3 regions of the Serratia sp. NCCP-200 genome follow, and region 3 is predicted to be linked to each of the others. Evidence: predicted binding sites of a transcription regulator. Region 3 holds the regulator's gene; each other region holds the start of a gene.
The links. The regulator PurR, encoded in region 3, represses purine synthesis genes. The targets are predictions, from matches to a motif close to CANGCAAACGTTTGCNTG.
Positions count from the first base shown of each region.

Region 1 (7,080 bases), on a different contig from region 3:
CATAGCCTACCAACACCCCGATCAGGATCGGGATAATCGCCAGGAAGCCGCGGAACAGCACCGAGCCCAATACGGTAACACCCAGCGTCACCAGTGAAATAGTGATGGTCGTGCTGTCTGCGGAGGTGCCTTCCGCCGGTAGCAGCCCGGCCATGTTGGCCGCCACGCCCGCCAACTCCAAACCGATGACGGCAACGATTGCGCCCATCGCCGCAGGCGGGAACATCACATCCAGCCAGCCGGTTCCCGCCTTCTTGACGATCAACGCCACCAGGCAGAACAACACGCCACACATGATAAAACCGCCCAGTGCAACCTCATACCCCAGCGGCAACAGCAGCAACACCGGTGAAATAAACGCAAAGCTGGAACCCAGATAGGCAGGTATCTTGCCTTTACAGATAAACAGATACAGCAATGTCCCCACGCCGTTGAACAACAGCACCGTCGCCGGGTTGATCTTGAACAGGATCGGCACCAGCACGGTGGCCCCGAACATGGCAAACAGATGCTGGAAGCTGAGTGGGATGGTCTGGAACAGCGGCGGGCGTTCACTAACGCCGATGGCGCGACGGGTCATGGGGTGTTTTTCCTCTGAGTTAGTATCAGTTGTGTTAGCTTGGTGATTAATACCCAATGGATTGCCAGTGTTAGCAATCCAAAGGGCATTAAAAAGCCGACTCTCAGGTCGGCTTATTTATTATTTGGTACCAAATATCTTGTCGCCTGCATCACCCAGGCCAGGCACGATGTACCCTTTGTCATTCAGACATTGATCGATCGACGCGGTATACAGCTCAACATCTGGATGCGCTTTCTCCAGCGCGGCGATCCCTTCAGGAGCGGCGACCAGCACCAGCACCTTGATGCTGCTGCAACCGGCTTTCTTCAGCAGGTCGATAGTGGCGATCATCGAACCACCGGTAGCCAGCATTGGGTCAACCACCAGCGCCATGCGCTCGTCAATGTTGGAAACCAGTTTCTGGAAATAAGGGACCGGCTCCAGGGTTTCTTCATCACGATAAACCCCAACCACGCTGATACGAGCACTCGGTACGTGCTCCAGCACTCCTTCCATCATGCCCAGACCGGCACGCAGGATAGGCACTACGGTAATTTTTTTCCCTTTAATCTGCTCAACTTCAACCGGCCCACACCAGCCTTCGATGGTAACTTTCTCTGTCACCAGATCGGCGGTCGCTTCATAGGTCAGCAAACTACCCACTTCAGAAGCCAGCTCACGAAAGCGTTTGGTGCTGATATCGTGTTCGCGCATCAGACCAAGCTTGTGCTTAACCAGCGGGTGTTTCACCTCAACGATCTTCATCATTTTTCTCCTATTAAGGTGGTTGACGGCCAAAAAAATCGCCGGATTATACCGCCTTTTGCTCCCGACGCCACTACCAATAGCCAGATCGAGATCAACAAAAGAGTGATCAACAGTATAGAAGACGAAAAGTTCGAGCGGGCTCACATGGTTCTCGCAAACGTTTGCTTGCGCTGTTAGAATTGCCGCGCCTGGTTCCGGCATCACCGCCGGAAGCACCGTTCTCAAACCGCAAACCGTCGTGGGGATCGCGCAGTGACCGACAAAACCTCTCTCAGCTATAAAGACGCAGGTGTCGATATCGATGCTGGCAACGCATTGGTAGACCGCATCAAAGGTGTAGTGAAACAGACCCGCCGCCCGGAAGTAATGGGTGGGCTGGGCGGTTTTGGCGCCCTGTGCGCGTTGCCGCAGAAATACCGCGAGCCGATACTGGTTTCCGGCACCGACGGCGTGGGCACCAAGCTGCGTCTGGCGATGGATTTAAAACGCCACGACACCATCGGTATCGATCTGGTGGCGATGTGTGTTAACGATCTGGTGGTTCAGGGCGCTGAGCCGCTGTTCTTCCTCGATTACTTCGCCACCGGCAAACTGGATGTGGATACCGCCGCCAGCGTGATCACCGGGATTGCCGAAGGCTGTAAACAATCCGGCTGTGCGTTAGTGGGTGGTGAAACTGCCGAAATGCCTGGCATGTACCACGGTGAAGACTATGACGTCGCCGGTTTCTGCGTGGGCGTGGTTGAGAAATCCGAAATCATCGACGGCAGCAAAGTAGAGTCTGGCGATGCGCTGATCGCTCTGGGCGCTTCAGGCCCGCACTCCAACGGTTATTCGCTGGTGCGCAAGATCCTGGAAGTGAGCAAGACCGACCCCACTACCACCGACCTGGCAGGCAAACCGCTGGCAGATCATCTGCTCGAGCCGACCAAGATTTACGTCAAATCGGTACTGGAATTGATCGAGAAAGTGGAAGTGCATGCGATAGCTCACCTGACCGGTGGCGGCTTCTGGGAAAACATCCCACGCGTGCTGCCAGAAGGGATGCAGGCGGTGATCGACGAATCTAGCTGGCAGTGGCCTGCCGTGTTTAGTTGGTTGCAGCAGGCGGGCAACGTGAGCCGCCATGAAATGTATCGTACCTTTAACTGCGGTGTCGGTATGGTGATCGCGCTGCCACAGGAGTCGGTAGAAAAAGCCATCGCAATATTGACCGCTGCGGGTGAAAAAGCCTGGCAGATTGGTAAACTGACCGCTTCTTCTGACGAACAACAAGTGGTCATCCAGTGATGAAAAAGATTGTGGTGTTGGTCTCCGGCCAGGGGAGTAATCTCCAGGCACTGATCGACGCCTGCCAACAGGGCAGGATCGCCGCCACTATCGTGGCGGTACTCAGCAACAACGCACAGGCTTATGGCCTGCAGCGTGCAGAAGAGGCAGGCATTGCCGCTCAAGCGCTGGATGCCAAAGCCTTTGCCGATCGCGAAGCCTTTGACGCCGCGCTGGCGCAAGCTATCGACCAATACCAACCCGATCTGGTGGTGCTGGCCGGTTATATGCGCATTCTCAGCAACGCGTTTGTGCAGCGCTATGCCGGGCGCATGCTGAATATCCACCCTTCCCTGCTGCCGAAATACCCCGGGTTGCATACCCATCGCCAGGCTATCGACAACGGCGACGCCGAGCATGGCACTTCGGTACATTTCGTCACGGAGCAGCTCGACGGTGGCCCGGTGATCCTGCAAGCCAAGGTGCCGATCTTCCCCGGTGACGAGGAAGATGAGGTCATTGAGCGGGTGCAGACCCAGGAACACACCATATACCCTCTGGTGGTGAGCTGGTTTATCGAAGGGCGCCTGGCAATGCGCGACAACGCTGCCTGGCTGGATGGTGAACGCCTGCCAGCACAAGGCTATGCCGCCGACTGACCCGCAATTTAACCGCAAGCTAAACGGTGCCTTTCACGGTGCCGTTTTTTTTCGCCTTCAATCAGCTCCTGAGGTTATACTTTTGCCAGATTAATAATACCGAGGAGAATGTATGTCGAGCACCACCAACGTCAGGCTACGCCCGCTGGAGCGGGAAGATCTGGCGTTTGTTCACCAGATGGATAACAACGCCAGCGTCATGCGCTACTGGTTCGAAGAACCCTATGAAGCCTTTGTCGAGCTTTCCGATCTGTACGATAAACACATTCACGACCAGAGCGAACGGCGTTTTATCATCGAGCATGAAGGGGCCAAGGTCGGGCTGGTGGAACTGGTAGAGATCGACCATATTCACCGCCGCGCCGAATTCCAGATCATCATCGATCCGGCGCATCAGGGCAAAGGCTACGCCAGCACCGCCGCCAAACTAGCGATGGACTACGGCTTCTCGGTACTTAACCTGTATAAGCTGTATTTGATCGTCGATAAAGAAAACCCGAAGGCGATCCATATTTACAGCAAGCTGGGCTTTGAGGTGGAAGGCGAACTGATTGACGAATTCTTCGTTAGCGGCGCATACCGCACCGTGCTGCGCATGTGCATATTCCAGCCGCAGTATTTGGCGAAGTTCAAGACTGCCCAGCCTGGCGATAGGCCATTGGTTAAATAACAGCAAACCGGGGAGATATTCCTCTCCCCGAAAGATCCAAAATTACTTCGCGCCCAGATAATCCAATTTCCCCACTTCCACACCCTGATTACGCAGGATGTTGTAGGCGGTGGTCAGGTGGAAATAAAAGTTGGGGATGGCGAAAGTCAGCAGGAAATCTTGCGCGGTGAAGTGAAAATCACGCGTTTTGCTTTTTATCTCAATATTGCGGCTATCGGCCTCGGCGAAATCGGCCGCCTGGAAGCCCTGCACATAGGCGATAGTTTTTTCGATACGCTGGTACAGCTCGGCAAAGCTGGCTTCGTTATCCGGCATGGACGGTACTTCCTGCCCGGCTAATCTGGCCACTGCGCCTTTGGCAGCATCGCTGGCAATCTGTACCTGCCGTAGCAGTGGAAACATATCTGGCGCCAGTCGGGCTTCTAACAGCACGCTTTCAGCCTGCTGCTTCTGCTGCAAGAACTGCTCACCTTTTTTCAGTAACGCCGACAGGATCTGCAAACCACGAGCAAACTGCAATGGGGAGTGGGCATAAATCGATAAAGACATACAACCTCCAGATGTGAATGACCAGCCATCTTACGCCGGTTGCCAGAGTAATGTCGTTGAGTTATTTGACAGATTGTGTCCGCGCCCCATATTCATGCAAAAAAACCAATTTAACCATAAAAATCATATAAATAATCAATTTCCATGACCATTTAAGAATATCCCTGGTTGGTCAAGCGAGTGGTGAATTAGCTCGCATTATTAGGTATCATCACTCGCTACTACGGATAGCCTTACAGGAACCGTCACGCTGGCTGCCGCCTGGCATCCCGCACTTTCGCGGCGAATGGACTTCAACGGCCTGAAAAACATGCGTAATTACAACTTATTATGGTGTTTATGGGGATTATGGACGCTGTCCATCGTTCTCTGGCTGACAGGGATCAGCTTCACCGGTATCTACATAAAACGCGCGCTGCTGGCCACCTTGGTCCTGGCACTGTTGGCAACGCTGGCGTTTATCTACAAAATAACAAGGACGAATCAAATGCTGTCATTCAATAAGAAAAATAAAGCCGTTAATGAGGAAAAAGCGCAGGAGCTGATTGATCAGCCTGTGCCTCAGCCGGCCGCTCACTCTGAGCCAAACGCCCTGCCTGAAGTTGCCGATGCCATCAAGCCAATCCGTGCCAAGAAGGACACCTTTATCTCCAATGGTGCACTGTTCACCGGCGTGATCGAAGGCGATGGCAATATCATTGTCGAAGGTCGGGTTGAAGGAAACATCATTTGCAGCCACATGGTGCGCATTGAAACCAGCGGCCATGTCAAAGGCGAAATCCGCGCCCAGCAGATCATGATCAATGGCCCGGTTGAAGGCCGTTGCTTCGCCGACTCGCTGTCAATCCAGCCTAAGGGCAGCATGCGCGGGGATATTTTCGCCGACGAAATCTCCATCGAGAAAGGCGGCCTGTTTATTGGCCAGTCGCAGCTGATGCAAAAAACGCCTCCTCAGGCCCAGCCCACTCAGGCAAAAGTGACCGCGCTGAAAAAGGTTGAACCTGAACAACAGGAACAGCCGAGCAAGCAGGCCAATTAAGCTGCTCGTCCGTCAACCATAGCGGCCAGTGATGTAATCCTCTGTACGGCGTTGGCGTGGCGAAGTGAAAATCGCGTCGGTATCGTTATATTCCACCAGCGTCCCCTGGTGGATAAACGCCGTATAGTCGGAAACCCGCGCGGCCTGCTGCATGTTGTGGGTCACCAACACTACGCTGTAGCGCTGTTTCAGCACCGAAATCAGCTCCTCGATGGTTAAGGTAGAAATCGGATCCAGCGCAGAGGTCGGCTCATCAAGCAGCAACACTTCCGGTTCAACCGCGATCGCCCGTGCAATCACCAATCGTTGTTGTTGGCCGCTGGAAAGGCGGAACGCATTTTCCCGTAGCCGATCTTTCACCTCGTGCCACAGCGCGGCGGCACGCAAGGATCGCTCTACGGCTTCATCCAGAATACGCCTGTCGCGGACGCCCTGTAAGCGCAGGCCGTAAACCACGTTTTCGTAGATCGATTTCGGGAACGGGTTGGGCCGCTGGAATACCATGCCCACGCGCCGCCGCAATGCGGCAACGTCAATCTGCGGGCCGGAAATGGTTTCGCCATTAAGCTGCAGTTCGCCGTCAATCCGGCAGCGATCCACCAGATCGTTCATCCGGTTAAAGCAGCGCAACAGCGTCGACTTGCCGCAGCCAGAAGGGCCGATCAGCGCCGTCACCCGGTGTTTGGGAATACGCAGGGAAATATTGTGCAGCACCTGCTTGTCACCATAAAACAGATCCAGACCGTTGACCGCCAGTACGGTATGTTCATCGGCCAACTGCTGGACATCCAACCGGGGTAGGCTGCCCGGCGTTATCAGACTCATTTGGCGCTCCCCAAAAGATTCAATCTTGTTACTGCGACCATGCTTTATACCGCTCCCTTAGCGAATGCCGGATGCCCATTGCCGTCAGATTCAACCCAACAACAATTAACACCAGCAGGAATGCCGTGGCAAACACCAGTGGCCGCGCCGCTTCTACGCTAGGGCTCTGAAACGCCATATCGTAAATCTGGAAGCTCAGGTGCATGAATTTACGTTCCAGGTGCAAATAGGGAAAAATATCGTCCACCGGCAGCACCGGTACCGATTTCACCACGCCAACCAGCATAAGCGGTGCCGTTTCCCCCGCCGCTCGTGCTACAGCCAGGATCAGGCCGGTCATCATCGCCGGTGCAGCCATCGGCAGCACGATCCGCCAGAGCGTTTCCGCCCGGGTGGCTCCCAGAGCCAAAGACCCCTGGCGCAACGAAACGGGAATACGCGACAACCCTTCTTCAGTGGCAACAATCACCACCGGCAAGGTCAGCAATGCCAGGGTCAAGGCGGCCCACAGCACGCCCGGTGTGCCGAACGTCGGGTTCGGCAAGGAATCGGCGTAAAACAGCCGATCGAGCGAGCCGCCCACCATATAGACAAAGAACCCCAGACCAAATACCCCGTAGACGATCGACGGCACCCCCGCCAGATTCACTACCGAGATGCGGATCAGCCGCGTCAGCAGATTATTACCGGCATACTCGTGCAGATAGACGGCGGCAATCACGCCAAACGGCATTACCAC
Region 1 is NZ_BAAKUJ010000001.1:267,586-274,665, reverse strand. Features, by position in the region: gene uraA (uracil permease) at 1-580, opposite strand, end outside; gene upp (uracil phosphoribosyltransferase) at 701-1,327, opposite strand; gene purM (phosphoribosylformylglycinamidine cyclo-ligase) at 1,583-2,620, shown strand; gene purN (phosphoribosylglycinamide formyltransferase) at 2,620-3,258, shown strand; gene speG (spermidine N1-acetyltransferase) at 3,371-3,928, shown strand; gene AC6HVW_RS01230 (DUF1993 domain-containing protein) at 3,971-4,477, opposite strand; gene AC6HVW_RS01225 (bactofilin family protein) at 4,788-5,516, shown strand; gene pstB (phosphate ABC transporter ATP-binding protein PstB) at 5,529-6,341, opposite strand; gene pstA (phosphate ABC transporter permease PstA) at 6,370-7,080, opposite strand, start outside.
Region 1: a site for PurR is predicted at 1,481-1,498, ahead of purM (phosphoribosylformylglycinamidine cyclo-ligase). Genes of this name have one in related genera too.

Region 2 (7,080 bases), on a different contig from region 3:
CGGCCTTTCTTCATGCCGGAGTTACTGCCCAACATCGCTTTGGAGAAGGCTTCGGCGAAGGTGCGGCCAACGCCCATCACTTCACCGGTCGAGCGCATTTCTGGCCCGAGGATCGGGTCAACGCCTGGGAACTTGTTGAACGGCAGCACCACTTCCTTGACCGAGTAGTACGGCGGGATAACCTCTTCGGTCACGCCCTGTTCGGCCAGCGATTTACCGGCCATCACGCGCGCCGCCACTTTCGCCAGCGCTACGCCGGTCGCCTTGGAAACGAACGGCACGGTACGTGCGGCGCGTGGGTTCACTTCGATCAGGTAGACTTCGTTGTTCTTCACCGCAAACTGCACGTTCATCAGACCACGGACCTGCAGTTCAAACGCCAGTTTTTCTACCTGCTGGCGCATCACGTCCTGGATCTCTTTGCTCAGCGTGTAGGCTGGCAGTGAACAAGCGGAGTCACCGGAGTGGACGCCAGCCTGTTCGATATGCTCCATGATGCCACCGATCAGCACGCGCTCGCCGTCACAGATAGCATCCACATCCACTTCTACCGCATCATCCAGGAAGCGGTCCAGCAGCACTGGCGCATCGTTGGACACGCTAACCGCGTTCTGGAAATAGCGACGCAGGTCGATGTCGTCGTAAACGATTTCCATCGCACGGCCACCCAGTACGTAGGAGGGGCGCACCACCAGCGGATAACCGATACCGGCCGCTTTCTCAACTGCCTGCTCGATGGTTGCCACGGTGGCGTTGGCTGGCTGCTTCAGGCCCAAGCGGTTAACCGCCTGCTGGAAGCGTTCGCGGTCTTCGGCACGGTCAATTGCATCCGGGCTGGTGCCGATAATCGGCACGCCTGCAGCTTCCAGCTCACGCGCCAGTTTCAACGGGGTTTGCCCGCCGTACTGCACGATCACGCCTTTTGGCTTCTCGATGCGCACGATTTCCAGCACGTCTTCCAACGTCACCGGTTCGAAGTACAGGCGATCCGAGGTGTCGTAGTCGGTAGAGACAGTTTCCGGGTTACAGTTGACCATGATGGTCTCGTAACCGTCTTCGCGCAGCGCCAACGAGGCGTGTACGCAGCAATAGTCGAACTCGATGCCCTGGCCGATACGGTTCGGGCCACCGCCCAGGATCATGATTTTCGGGCGATCGTTGGTCGGGTTGGATTCACACTCGTCTTCATAGGTGGAATACATGTAGGCGGTGTCGGTCGCAAATTCTGCCGCACAGGTGTCCACACGCTTGTAGACAGGGTGCATGTTGAAGCTATGGCGCAACTTGCGGATTTCGCTTTCCGCCACGCCAGCCAGCTTGGCCAGGCGCGCATCGGCAAAGCCTTTACGCTTGAGCGTGCGCAGGAAATCAGCGTTCAGGCCGTTGATGCCCGCTTCGGCAACCTGCTCTTCCAGACGCACCAGCTCTTCAATCTGCACCAGGAACCAGCGGTCGATGTTGGTCAGGTTGAACACGCCATCGACGGACAGACCGGCGCGGAAAGCATCGGCGATGTACCAGATACGATCGGAACCCGCATCCTTCAGCTCACGGCGGATCTTGGTCAAGGCTTCCGGATCGTCCAGGCTCACTTTCGGATCAAACCCGGTCGCGCCCACTTCCAGGCCGCGCAGCGCTTTCTGCAATGACTCCTGCTGAGTGCGGCCAATCGCCATCACCTCGCCGACCGACTTCATCTGGGTGGTCAGGCGATCGTTGGCTCCGGCAAACTTCTCGAAGTTGAAGCGCGGGATCTTGGTGACGACGTAGTCGATGGAAGGCTCAAAGGAGGCTGGCGTACGGCCACCGGTGATGTCATTCATCAGCTCATCGAGGGTGTAGCCCACCGCCAGCTTGGCGGCGATCTTGGCAATCGGGAAGCCGGTCGCTTTCGAGGCCAGCGCCGATGAACGGGATACGCGTGGGTTCATTTCAATCACGATCAGGCGGCCGGTTTTCGGATTCACCGAGAACTGCACGTTGGAGCCGCCGGTTTCCACGCCGATCTCACGCAGTACCGCCATCGAGGCGTTACGCATGATTTGGTATTCTTTGTCGGTCAGCGTTTGCGCTGGAGCCACCGTGATGGAGTCACCGGTATGGATCCCCATGGCATCGATGTTTTCGATCGAGCAGACGATGATGCAGTTGTCATTCTTATCGCGCACCACCTCCATCTCGTACTCTTTCCAGCCGATCAGCGATTCGTCAATCAGCAGCTCTTTGGTCGGGGACAGATCCAGACCGCGCTCGCAGATCTCTTCGAACTCTTCGCGGTTATAGGCGATACCGCCACCGGTGCCGCCCATGGTAAATGACGGGCGGATAATGCAGGGGAAGCCCACATCGGCGGCCACCGCCAACGCTTCTTCCATATTATGGGCGATGCCGGAACGCGCCGTGTCCAGGCCAATTTTCTTCATGGCGATATCGAAACGGCGGCGGTCTTCAGCTTTGTCGATGGCATCGGCGGTAGCGCCGATCATGGTAACGCCGAACTCGGCCAGTACGCCCTGACGTTCCAGCTCCAACGCACAGTTCAGCGCAGTTTGCCCACCCATGGTTGGCAGCACCGCATCCGGGCGCTCTTTCTCGATGATTTTACGCACCACTTCCCAGTGGATCGGCTCGATGTAGGTAGCGTCGGCCATTTCCGGGTCGGTCATGATGGTGGCCGGGTTCGAGTTGACCAGTACGACGCGGTAACCTTCTTCACGCAGCGCCTTACACGCCTGAGCACCAGAGTAGTCAAATTCACACGCCTGGCCGATAACGATCGGGCCAGCGCCGAGGATCAGGATGCTTTTTATATCTGTACGTTTTGGCATGGCTTTTCTGGCTCCTGATTATTTGGCGTTGGTACGGTAAGTCTCAATCAGTTCGATAAAGTGATCGAACAGCGGCGCGGCATCGTGCGGGCCTGGGCTGGCTTCTGGGTGGCCCTGGAAGCTGAACGCGGCTTTATCAGTACGATGGATACCCTGCACCGTGTGGTCGAACAGGGATTTATGCGTGACGCGCAACGTGCTCGGCAGATTATTTTCATCAACGGCAAAGCCATGGTTCTGCGCGGTGATCATCACGGTGTTGTTATCCAGATCCTTCACCGGGTGGTTACCACCGTGGTGGCCAAGCTTCATCTTCATGGTTTTGGCACCGCTGGCCAGCGCCAACAGTTGGTGGCCCAGGCAGATACCAAATACCGGGATATCGGTTTCCAGGAAGCGTTTGATGGCGGTGATGGCGTAATCGCAAGGCTCTGGGTCACCAGGGCCGTTGGACAGGAAGATGCCGTCCGGAGCCATTTTCAGCACCACTTCCGCAGGGGTTTGCGCTGGCACCACTGTGAGGCGGCAGCCGCGATCCACCAACATGCGCAGGATGTTGCGCTTGGCACCGTAATCGTAGGCCACCACATGGTAAGGCAGTTCGCCCGCAGGTTTGGCCTCCGGCAAATCGCCTTCCAGCGTCCAGCTCCCCTGTTGCCAGGCGTAAGCCTCTTTGGTGGTGACCTCTTTTGCCAGGTCCATGCCTTTCAGGCCAGGGAAAGCTTTGGCTTTCTGCAGCGCCAGTTCGGCATCAGTGAGGTCGCCCGCGATGATGCAGCCGTTCTGTGCGCCTTTCTCACGCAGCAGGCGGGTCAGCTTGCGGGTATCGATATCGGCAATCGCCACGATATTGTGACGCTTGAGGTAATCGGCGAGGCCCATTTCGTTGCGGTAGTTGCTGGCAATCAGTGGCAGGTCGCGGATGACAAGGCCTTGAGCATGAACAGCGGAGGATTCTGCGTCGGAATCATTGGTGCCGACATTGCCGATATGAGGATAAGTAAGAGTAACGATCTGGCGGGAGTAGGAAGGATCAGTGAGGATTTCTTGATAACCGGTCATCGAGGTATTGAAGACCACTTCCCCCACTGCCGTACCTTCTGCCCCGATGGCCCGACCGTGGAATTGGGTTCCGTCTTCCAGAACCAATAGCGCTGACTTAATCAAAACACCCTCCGAGGAATAATCAATCACAATATTTGCATATTAATTCAGATTTCACGCCCTAAATCAATGCAAAAACCGCCCTCAAGGCCAATTTTTGGCAAATTGGGCGCATTTTAATGATGAGCGTCCCGCTTGTCTAGATAAAGCGCCATTTTTTCCATTATTTTTGCTGACCTCAGGGTTTAAAGGGGGCCACAGGCACAAAAACACCAGCAAACTAGGCTGAGTAAACGGTTGCGAGACACAGTGACAGAAAAAATAGCTTAAAACAGCTAAAATCGATGCGGGGAGCAATAAAGATGGCAGTAAAAACAGGAATTAGACCGGATAATATATAAAAACAATGGCTACAAAATTAAAATCAATCGTAAGCTTTATTTTTAATGTTAAAAAAAAGGACAATAAAATTATTGTCCGATTATCATATCATTATGATCAACACAACCACATCACGATGGTGTTAATTAAAATTATAACTGGTCTAAACCGAGCACATCTCGCATATCAAACAGCCCATTATGCTGGTTTGATATCCAGGATGCGGCGCGCACCGCGCCATTGGCAAACGTCATCCGGCTTGAGGCTTTATGGGTGATCTCTACCCGCTCGCCAATATCGGCAAACATGGCGGTATGTTCACCCACAATATCCCCGGCACGAATGGTGGCAAAGCCGATGCTCTTTGGATCGCGCTCGCCGGTATAACCCACGCGCTCGTAAACCGCGCACTCTTTCAGATCCCTTCCCAAGGCACCGGCAATCGCCTCGCCCATGGCTAACGCCGTTCCTGAAGGGGCATCTACCTTGTGGCGGTGGTGAGCTTCCACAATTTCGATATCGGTATAATCACCCATTACCTTGGCCGCTTTTTCCAACAGCTTGAGCACCACGTTGACACCCACGCTGAAGTTGGCGGCAAACACGATACCAATCTGCTGTGCCGCGTCCTGAATGGCCGCTTTACCCGCATCATCAAAACCGGTGGTACCGATCACCATGGCTTTGCCGTGGGCCACGCAAAACGCCAGATGGGCCAGGGTGCCTTCCGGGCGGGTGAAGTCGATCAGGATATCGAAATCGCTGACAACCTTTTCCAGGTTATCGCTGACGGTGACGCCTACGGTGCCAACGCCAGCCAGTTCGCCGGCATCTGTGCCAACCAGGCTAGAACCCGGGCGCTCCAGTGCTGCACCCAATACCACGCCCTGTGCCTGCTGCACGGCCTGTATCAATTGGCGCCCCATACGGCCACCGGAACCCGCAATCGCGATGCGGATTTGTGAATCAGTCATACTTCGCTCTCTTTTATGGTCAAAAGCCACTCCTCGGCTATGGATTCAGGGTAACTTCCCTACCCTATCACTACCAGAGGATTTGCTTACGGATTAGAAAATTATGATATGCCCGGTATGTTATCAGTAACGCTGTCAATTGATTAACAATTACCCGATTAGCGTCAACCTTCTGTTGCTACATAATCATGCACTATTTATGCATTGCGATGAATGGCGATAAAGTCGATTTTTGCTCATTCTGCACGCTAATGGGCGAGCTCAATACTGCGACACCTGAAGCCTGAGACTAGTGGGAGCCATTAATTACAGTTAGTTAAAACGCAAAACGGGAAGCCAAGGCTTCCCGTTACTTAATGATATTGGCAACGATCAGTCGATCTGCTTGATATCCATGCGCAGTTCTTTCGGCACTTCAAACACGATGTTCTCTTCACGGCCGCTAAGCTCATGCACATCCTTGCCGCCCAAGGCTTTCAAGCGACTGATGACGTCCTGAACCAGCACGTCCGGCGCAGAGGCTCCGGCGGTGACGCCAATGTTGCTGGCGTCTTTCAACCAGGATTCCTGAATGTCCGCCGCCGAGTCGATCAGATAGGCTGGTTTACCCACACGCTGGGCAAGTTCCGCCAGGCGGTTGGAGTTGGACGAGTTCTTCGACCCCACTACCAGCACCACGTCGGCATCACCTGCCAAGCTGCGCACCGCTTCCTGACGGTTGGTGGTGGCATAGCAGATATCGTCCTTGCGCGGCCCGATAATATCCGGGAAGCGCTTACGCAACGCATCGATCACGTCAGAAGTATCGTCCACCGATAACGTGGTCTGGGTCATAAAGCACAGGTTATGTTCGTTCTTCACCTGCAATTGCCAGACATCTTCCGGCGACTCAACCAGGTACATGCCCCCCTCAGGGTTGCTGTACTGGCCCATGGTGCCTTCCACTTCCGGATGCCCGGCATGGCCAATCAGGATTGCTTCGGTGCCCTTACGGCTGGCCCGAGCCACTTCCATATGCACCTTGGTCACCAACGGACAGGTAGCATCAAACAGCATGGTCAGATCGCGGGCTTTGGCCTCGGCCCGAACTGCCTGTGACACACCGTGGGCGGAGAAGATCAGGATCGAGCCGTCCGGCACTTCCGCAATCTCTTCGATAAAGACCGCCCCGCGCTCGCGCAGGCTTTCGACCACGTAGCGGTTATGCACCACTTCGTGACGCACGTAAATCGGCGCGCCATAAATCTCCAGCGCACGTTCTACGATGCTGATCGCACGATCAACTCCGGCGCAGAAGCCACGCGGGTTAGCCAGCAATATTTGCATGCGCTTCCTCCTGCTGCGGGTCAATCTCCAGCACTTCGATATCGAAGGTCACCGGATGCCCCGCCAACGGATGGTTGAAATCAACGGTGATCGAATCTTCCGCCACTTCGCGCACCACACCAGGCATTTCGCTGCCGTCGATGGCGGTAAACAGCATGATGGTGCCGACATCCGGCACGCCGGTTTCGTTGAAGTCGCGGCGCGAGAAGAACTGGATCAGATCCGGGTTCTCCGCACCGAACGCGGCTTCCGGTTGCAGGGTAAACGCACATTTGTCCCCTGCCCGCAGACCGATCAGGTGCTGTTCCAGCGGAGCAGACAGGCTGCCATCGCCCAGGCGGAACAGCGCTGGTTTGCCGTTGCCCTGGGTGGATTCCGCGGTCGTTCCATCTGCCAGTTTCAGCGTGAAATGCACCAGCACTGCGCTGTTGCCGTTAACCTGAGCAGTCATATCACTTACCTTCGCT
Region 2 is NZ_BAAKUJ010000005.1:299,867-306,946, forward strand. Features, by position in the region: gene carB (carbamoyl-phosphate synthase large subunit) at 1-2,828, opposite strand, end outside; gene carA (glutamine-hydrolyzing carbamoyl-phosphate synthase small subunit) at 2,847-3,995, opposite strand; gene dapB (4-hydroxy-tetrahydrodipicolinate reductase) at 4,466-5,287, opposite strand; gene ispH (4-hydroxy-3-methylbut-2-enyl diphosphate reductase) at 5,660-6,613, opposite strand; gene fkpB (FKBP-type peptidyl-prolyl cis-trans isomerase) at 6,594-7,064, opposite strand; gene lspA (signal peptidase II) at 7,066-7,080, opposite strand, start outside.
Region 2: a site for PurR is predicted at 4,219-4,236, ahead of carA (glutamine-hydrolyzing carbamoyl-phosphate synthase small subunit). Genes of this name have one in related genera too.

Region 3 (7,080 bases):
GTCTTTCAAGCTGTAGCTTGAAATCCAAGAGTCTCTATTCGTCGCCTTGAAACTACAGCGCAGTTAGCTGAGGACGCTAATCCCAGGATATAAACTAGGCAAGCACTGCTTTTTTGCCGCTGTGCGTTTGGTTTTCTGCCGTAACTGGGGCAAACTGCTTACAGCGCGTTGAACATAGTCATAAAGAAGAGGCCAACATGTTTACCGGTATCGTACAAGGCACCGCCCCGCTGGTTGCCATTGATGAAAAACCCAACTTCCGTACCCACGTTGTTGAAATGCCTGATGAGCTGTTACCAGGGCTGGAGTTGGGGGCCTCGGTAGCCCACAACGGCTGCTGTCTGACCGTCACGGAGATCGCAGGCAATCGCGTCAGCTTTGATTTGATCAAAGAGACTCTGCGGTTGACCAATCTTGGCGATCTTAAACTGGGTGATGTGGTCAATCTGGAAAGAGCCGCCAAGTTTAACGATGAAATCGGCGGACACCTGATGTCCGGGCATATTATCTGTACGGCGGAAGTCACCAAGATTTATACCTCGGAAAATAATCGCCAGATCTGGCTGCGTATGCCGAATATCGATTTGATGAAATATGTGCTGCATAAGGGTTTCATCGGCATCGATGGCATCAGCCTGACCATAGGCGAGGTGGTCAATAACCGTTTCTGTGTGCATTTGATCCCGGAAACCCTTGAGCGCACCACGCTGGGTAAAAAGCGCCTGGGCGATAAGGTCAATATCGAAATCGATCCGCAAACTCAAGCGGTGGTGGATACCGTCGAGCGTGTGCTAGCTAATCGTGAGGCTGCGTTAGCTGTCACCAAGCCGTCTGTACCCAAAGTCTGATAACCCTGCACCAATAACCACACATAGGAGCCAAACGTGAAGTTTTACGGGAAAACGATGATGCTAGCGGCGCTGTTGGCGTTGACCGCCTGTTCAAGCTCCCCAGAACAGGCGAACTCACAGTCTGCCGAGGCTGAAGATGATACCTGTGGTGCATCGCAGTATCAGAATTATGTGGGTAAACCGCTGTCTGCGTTGGACGGGGTCAATATTCCCCAGCAGGTACGAACTATTCCTTATAACTCTATGGTAACCATGGACTTCAATCTAAAGCGCTTGAACTTCCTGGGTGACAGTGAAGACAAAATCATTCGCGTTTATTGCGGTTAATAACCCTTTACCCCAACCCTGTGGGTTGGGGTAAAGGATTTTAGCGGGGAACTCGCAGACCGCCTTCGACGCCTTTAGGGCTGAATACCACCTGCCAAAGTTGAATATCGCGAGCGCGGAACGCTCCTGCGCAGGCATTAAGGTAATAACTGAACATCCTTTCAAAACGTTCGGAATAGCGCGATGCCAGCTGTGGCCAGCTCTGTTTGAAACGTTCATACCAGGCCATCAGGGTGCGATCGTAATCTGCGCCGATATTATGCCAATCTTCCATGACGAAACGGCCTTCGCTGGCCTCGGCAATATGTTTCACCGACGGCAGGCAACCGTTGGGGAAGATATATTTATTGATCCACGGATCAACGTTCATATCGGTCTCGTTGGAACCAATGGTATGCAACAGGAAAATGCCATCGGGTTTTAAATTACGTTCCACCACCTCGAAATAGGTTCGGTAGTTTTTCGGCCCAACGTGTTCGAACATGCCGACCGAGACGATGCGGTCAAACTGCTGGTAGAGGTCGCGGTAATCCTGCAGCAGAATTTCCACGTCCAGCCCGGCACAGCGCTCTTGCGCCATTTTCTGCTGTTCGGCGGAGATGGTGACGCCCACCATGGAAACGCCGTAGTGCTTGGCCGCATAAGCAGACAGACCGCCCCAGCCACAGCCGATATCCAATACCCGCATACCGGGCTGCAGGTGCAGTTTTTCGCAAATCAACCGTAGCTTGGCCTCTTGTGCCTCTTCCAACGTCGTGGCCTGTTGCCAATAGCCGCAGGAATATTGCATATAGGGATCCAGCATCTGGGTAAACAAATCGTTACCCAGGTCGTAATGCTCTTTGCCAACAATCCAGGCACGTTTTGGGGATTGCAGATTGGTCAGGCGGGCGGCGGCAATACGCAAGATATCCTTCAGGTGGTGGGGCAGTTTCTTTTCCAGGCCAGCTGCGACAACCCGCTGAAAAAATATGTCCAGCCGTTCGCACTCCCACCAACCGTCCATATAGCTTTCGCCCAGCCCCAGAGAGCCGTCTTGCAGTACGCGTTTAAAGAAATTGGGATTATTGATCTGAATATCGAAAGGGCGTGAACCATTGATTTCAATGCCGGCCATGCTAAGCATTTCATGAGCGATACGATACCAATGGTTGTCCTGGATGCTCAGATCTTCTATACACGATGAACTCATAGCTTCTCCATCACCTTCTTCTGACTTATGATCCTGCAGAATTTAGCGTAGACAATTTCTACAGGGACATACGTATACCTACGGTAAAAATTCACCGTGGTGTCTGAAATTCGACTTGAACAGAGGAAATTTAAGAGACTCCCTGCGTCAAAGGACGCGGGTAAATGCAACCTTAAATAAAGTGTGATGCCATCCACGTACGCAGCAGTTGCTGCAATAAGAACTTAGTATAACTGTTATTCTAAAAGGTCGTTTTTGAGTATAGGCTTGCCGAGGCGTAGACTCAACTGCAAATCGCGCTCGGCAAGAATTTTCATTAAGTGACTATTTACAGAGATAATTATGACACGGAGTCGGCATGCTCCTGCTGTGTCACCTGCGTTTCATCCGTTCCTTTCCCACGCTGGATCAGATATCCCAAGGCCGCCAAAAATACGGTAGCCACCATTACGGTAGCCGTGGCTAACAGCGGTTGGGCGATAAATGCCGAAACCAACAGGCTGGCGATAAAACATAATCCCAACTGCAGCGTGTTTTGCAGCGCAGCAGCTTTGCCACTGTTGTTGGGGAAGGGCATCAACGCATTGGCTACTAAAATAGGATAGCTGGCACCGTTTACTAACGCCATAAAGCAGAACGGGATCAGCAGAGTGGTCAACGTTGGTTCACTTAGCGTGGCAATCAGATACAACGCCACCATGCTGACACCGTAAGCTAACAGTAACCACGGCAGCAAGGTTTTGCCAGAGATGCGATTTAAGGCGCTACGGCAGCTATAACCCCCTAATAAGAAGGCCAGCGTTTGCGGCACATAGCTCAGGCCAATATCGTTGGGGCTATACCCCATATCGCCGAGGATAAAGGGTGAACCCGTCAGCCAGGCGAAGAAGCCAGCAGAACAGGCAGCAAAAACCATCACGTTGCCGCTGAACACCGGGGATTTCAAGATCTGCATAAAGCCAAGGCTGGGCTTTTTATCGGCGGAAGGTACCAGTCTGCTACGATCTTTCAGCAGCAAGGTGGGGATCAGCAGCAGGGCGGTGATCCCCAACAGCACGGCGAAGATGGCCCGCCATCCCATATGGTTGAGCAACCAGGCACCCAGCAGTGGGGCCAGCGCCGGAGAGAGGGCGACCAGCGGCATAATGGAGGCGAAAACACGGTTGGCTTTGCCATCGCGGTAGCGATCGACCACGATCGCCTGCCAGGTGACGGCGGCGGAACAGACGCCAATGGCTTGAATAAAGCGCAGTGACCATAGTTGCGCCACGTTCTCGACCCAAAGCATACCGAGACAGCCGACGGCGAACAGCGCTAGGCCAATCAATAACACGGGCTTACGGCCAATACGGTCGGACAGCGGCCCCCACAGCAACTGGGCAAAGGCAAAGCCTGCTAGGAAGATACTCAGGCTGGCGCTGATTGCCCCAGCGGAGATTTGCAGATCCTGCTGCATTGCCCCAAAGGCGGGCAGGTACATATCGGTAGCCAGATAGCCCAACATACTCAGGCCGGCCAGGTAGAACATAAATCCAAAATTTCGCATTGCTATTTCTCGTTAAAATTATGTTGTCGCAGGTTTTGAAGCGCCGGCAAGTGTATACGGCTGGATCTCTGCTTGTGAAACGGTAATATTTGCAAGGTGCTGTTAAAAAATTTGAAGGCAAACATATGTGGTCTGAATATTCACTCGATGTGGTAGATGCGGTAGCGCGGACCGGCAGTTTCAGCGCGGCGGCACAGGAGCTGCACCGCGTTCCTTCTGCTGTGAGCTATACGGTGCGCCAACTGGAGCAATGGTTGGCGGTGCCGCTGTTTGAACGCCGTCACCGCGATGTGGAACTCACGCCGGCGGGGGCGCTGTTTATTAAGGAGGCGCGAGTTGTTATCAAAAAAATGCTCGATACCCGACGACAGTGTCAGCAGGTGGCCAACGGTTGGCGCGGGCAACTGCGGATTGCGGTCGATCTGATCGTCAAACCCCAGCGCAGCCGCCAGCTGGTGCTGGATTTTTATCGCCATTTCCCCGACGTAGAACTGATGGTGCAGCCGGAAGTATTCAACGGCGTGTGGGATGCGCTGGTCGATGGCCGCGCTGAGATGGCCATTGGTGCAACGCGTGCGGTGCCGGTGGGCGGCGGTTTTGCCTTTCGCGATATGGGCTTTATGAATTGGCTCTGTGTAGTACATGCTAAACATCCGCTCGCCGCCTTGCAAGGAAAGCTGCGCGACGAACAGCTACGGCCTTATCCCTCGTTGCTGTTGGAAGATACTTCGCGCAATTTACCCAAGCGGGTGACCTGGTCGCTGGATAACCAGCGGCGATTGACCGTGCCGGACTGGGTTTCTGCGGTAGATTGTTTGCGTGCCGGGCTGTGTGTGGGCATGGTACCCGCGCATCGGGTATTGCCGTTGGTACAAAGTGGTGAATTGGTAGTGTTGCCACTGCATGAGCCTTTCCCGCCCAGTGCCTGCTGCCTGACCTGGCAGCAAAACGCCCAGTCTCCGGCCATGGCCTGGCTGTTGGACTATCTGGGCGACAGCGAAACGCTCAATCAGGAATGGCTCAGTGAAGAGGAGCCGGGTGGTTAATCGGGCGCAGTATTGCAGCGCCCCAACAGGAGTTAACGGCGGTAATCGACAAAAGGACCATCGGCGACTGAGCGGCGCTCGATCAGTTTTGGATGTACTTCAATCACCTGCGATTCTTCACGCTTGCTGATAATGCGATCCAACAGCATGGTAAAGGCCATCTCGCCCAGGCGCTCTTTCGGCTGGTGAATGGTGGTCAGCGCCGGGGTGAAGTAGCGGGCATTACGCACGTTGTCGTAGCCAATCACCGAGATATCCTGCGGTACACGCAACCCCAGCTCATCGGCGGCGCAGATCGCCCCCATGGCCATAATATCGCCGCCACAGAAAACGGCGGTTGGACGATGCTTTTGCGACAGGATCTGATGCATGGCTTTGTAGCCAGATTCAGGCTCGAAATCCCCCTGCACGATCCATTCTTCGCGCACTTCGATGTTGGCTTCCTTCATGGCTTTCAGAAAGCCCTGGTGGCGACCTCCACCGGTATTACGCGCCAGTTGACCAGGAATGGCACCGATGTCACGGTGGCCACGTTCGATCAGGTAGCGGCCTGCCAGGTAACCGCCCTCGAAGGCATTGTCGATAATGGTATCGGTGAAGTCTCCGCGCGCGGTACCCCAATCCATCACCACCATGGGAATATTACGGTAATCTTCCAGCATGCCCAGTAGCTGATCTGGATATTCTGAGCACATCACCAGCAAGCCATCGACGCGTTTTTGCGCCAGCATTGCCAGATAGGCTTGCTGTTTATCCAGATTATTGTGCGAGTTACACAAGATCAGGGTATAGCCTTTGCTGTAGCAGCTGTTTTCCACAGCTTCGATCACTTCGGCAAAATAGGGGGCCTCGCTCGAGGTGGCGAGCAAACCGATCGATTTCGTGTGGTTGACCTTGAGGCTGCGGGCCACCGCGCTAGGTGAATAGTGCAGCTCTTTGATGGCGGCCCAAACGGCCGTTTTGGTATCTTCGGCGACGAAACGCGTTTTATTGATAACGTGCGAAACGGTAGTGGTAGAAACGCCAGCGCGTTTGGCCACATCTTTAATCGTTGCCATGTAAAAAATGACTCCTAAACCCACATGTTACAGCATGTAAGTATGATGTTAATCGTTTGCCTGCGTAGATCCTTCCCCAGATAAGCGAAAACTGAGTTTTTAGTGCTGAAGTCGTAAATCGCTTGAACAGGGAGGGGCAGTTTATCGGTACGCAGTTGTGAACTGCGGATTTTGTCGCATATTGAAGAAAAGTGGAAGAGCTAATCGGTAATTATCAGCGGGGAAAGCATAACAAGATTTTAATCACGAACTGTGGGAAAATGATTTGACGTATAAACTGTGTGGCTTATGCTCTGGAAAAGCCAATCTGAGAGGGAGTTGTATATGGATACCAATTTGAAGATGTCATTACTCACCACCGTGGGTGCTTTGGCAATGATTATTGCGTTCAGTTTTATTGCCGCATTGAACTGATCCGTAGCAGAAAAACAAAGGCGCAGCTTCATGCCGCGCCTTATTAGCTAGTCACCCGCCGTTAAGCCAGGTTTTCTGCCACGAACGCCCAGTTAACCAACGCCCAGAAGTTTTCCAGGTACTTTGGCCGCGCATTGCGGTAGTCGATATAGTAAGCATGCTCCCACACGTCAACGGTCAATAACGGAACGTCTGCGCCGGTCAGCGGGGTTGCCGCATTTGAGGTGCTGACGATCGCCAGACTACCGTCCGCTTTTTTCACCAGCCAGGTCCAGCCCGCGCCGAAGTTTTTCACGGCGGCATCGGTGAACTGCTCTTTAAAGGCGGCGAAGGAGCCGAATGACTTATTGATGGCCTCTGCCACTGCGCCCGTTGGCTCGCCACCACCTTGCGGTGATAAGCAGTGCCAATAGAAGGTGTGGTTCCAGACCTGAGCGGCGTTGTTGAACACGCCGCCGGTGGAGGTCTTGACGATCTCGACCAGGGATTTGCCTTCGAACTCGCTGCCTTTCACCAGATTGTTCAGGTTAACCACGTAGGTGTTATGGTGCTTGCCATAGTGGTATTCCAGCGTTTCTGCGGAAATGTGCGGTTCGAGAGCGTTTTTCTCATATGGTAATGCAGGTAATTCAAACGACATTGCTTT
Region 3 is NZ_BAAKUJ010000003.1:362,811-369,890, forward strand. Features, by position in the region: gene AC6HVW_RS11840 (riboflavin synthase) at 198-848, shown strand; gene AC6HVW_RS11845 (I78 family peptidase inhibitor) at 885-1,178, shown strand; gene cfa (cyclopropane fatty acyl phospholipid synthase) at 1,219-2,370, opposite strand; gene punC (purine nucleoside transporter PunC) at 2,711-3,916, opposite strand; gene punR (DNA-binding transcriptional activator PunR) at 4,042-4,962, shown strand; gene purR (HTH-type transcriptional repressor PurR) at 4,995-6,020, opposite strand; gene cydH (cytochrome bd-I oxidase subunit CydH) at 6,345-6,434, shown strand; gene sodB (superoxide dismutase [Fe]) at 6,496-7,074, opposite strand.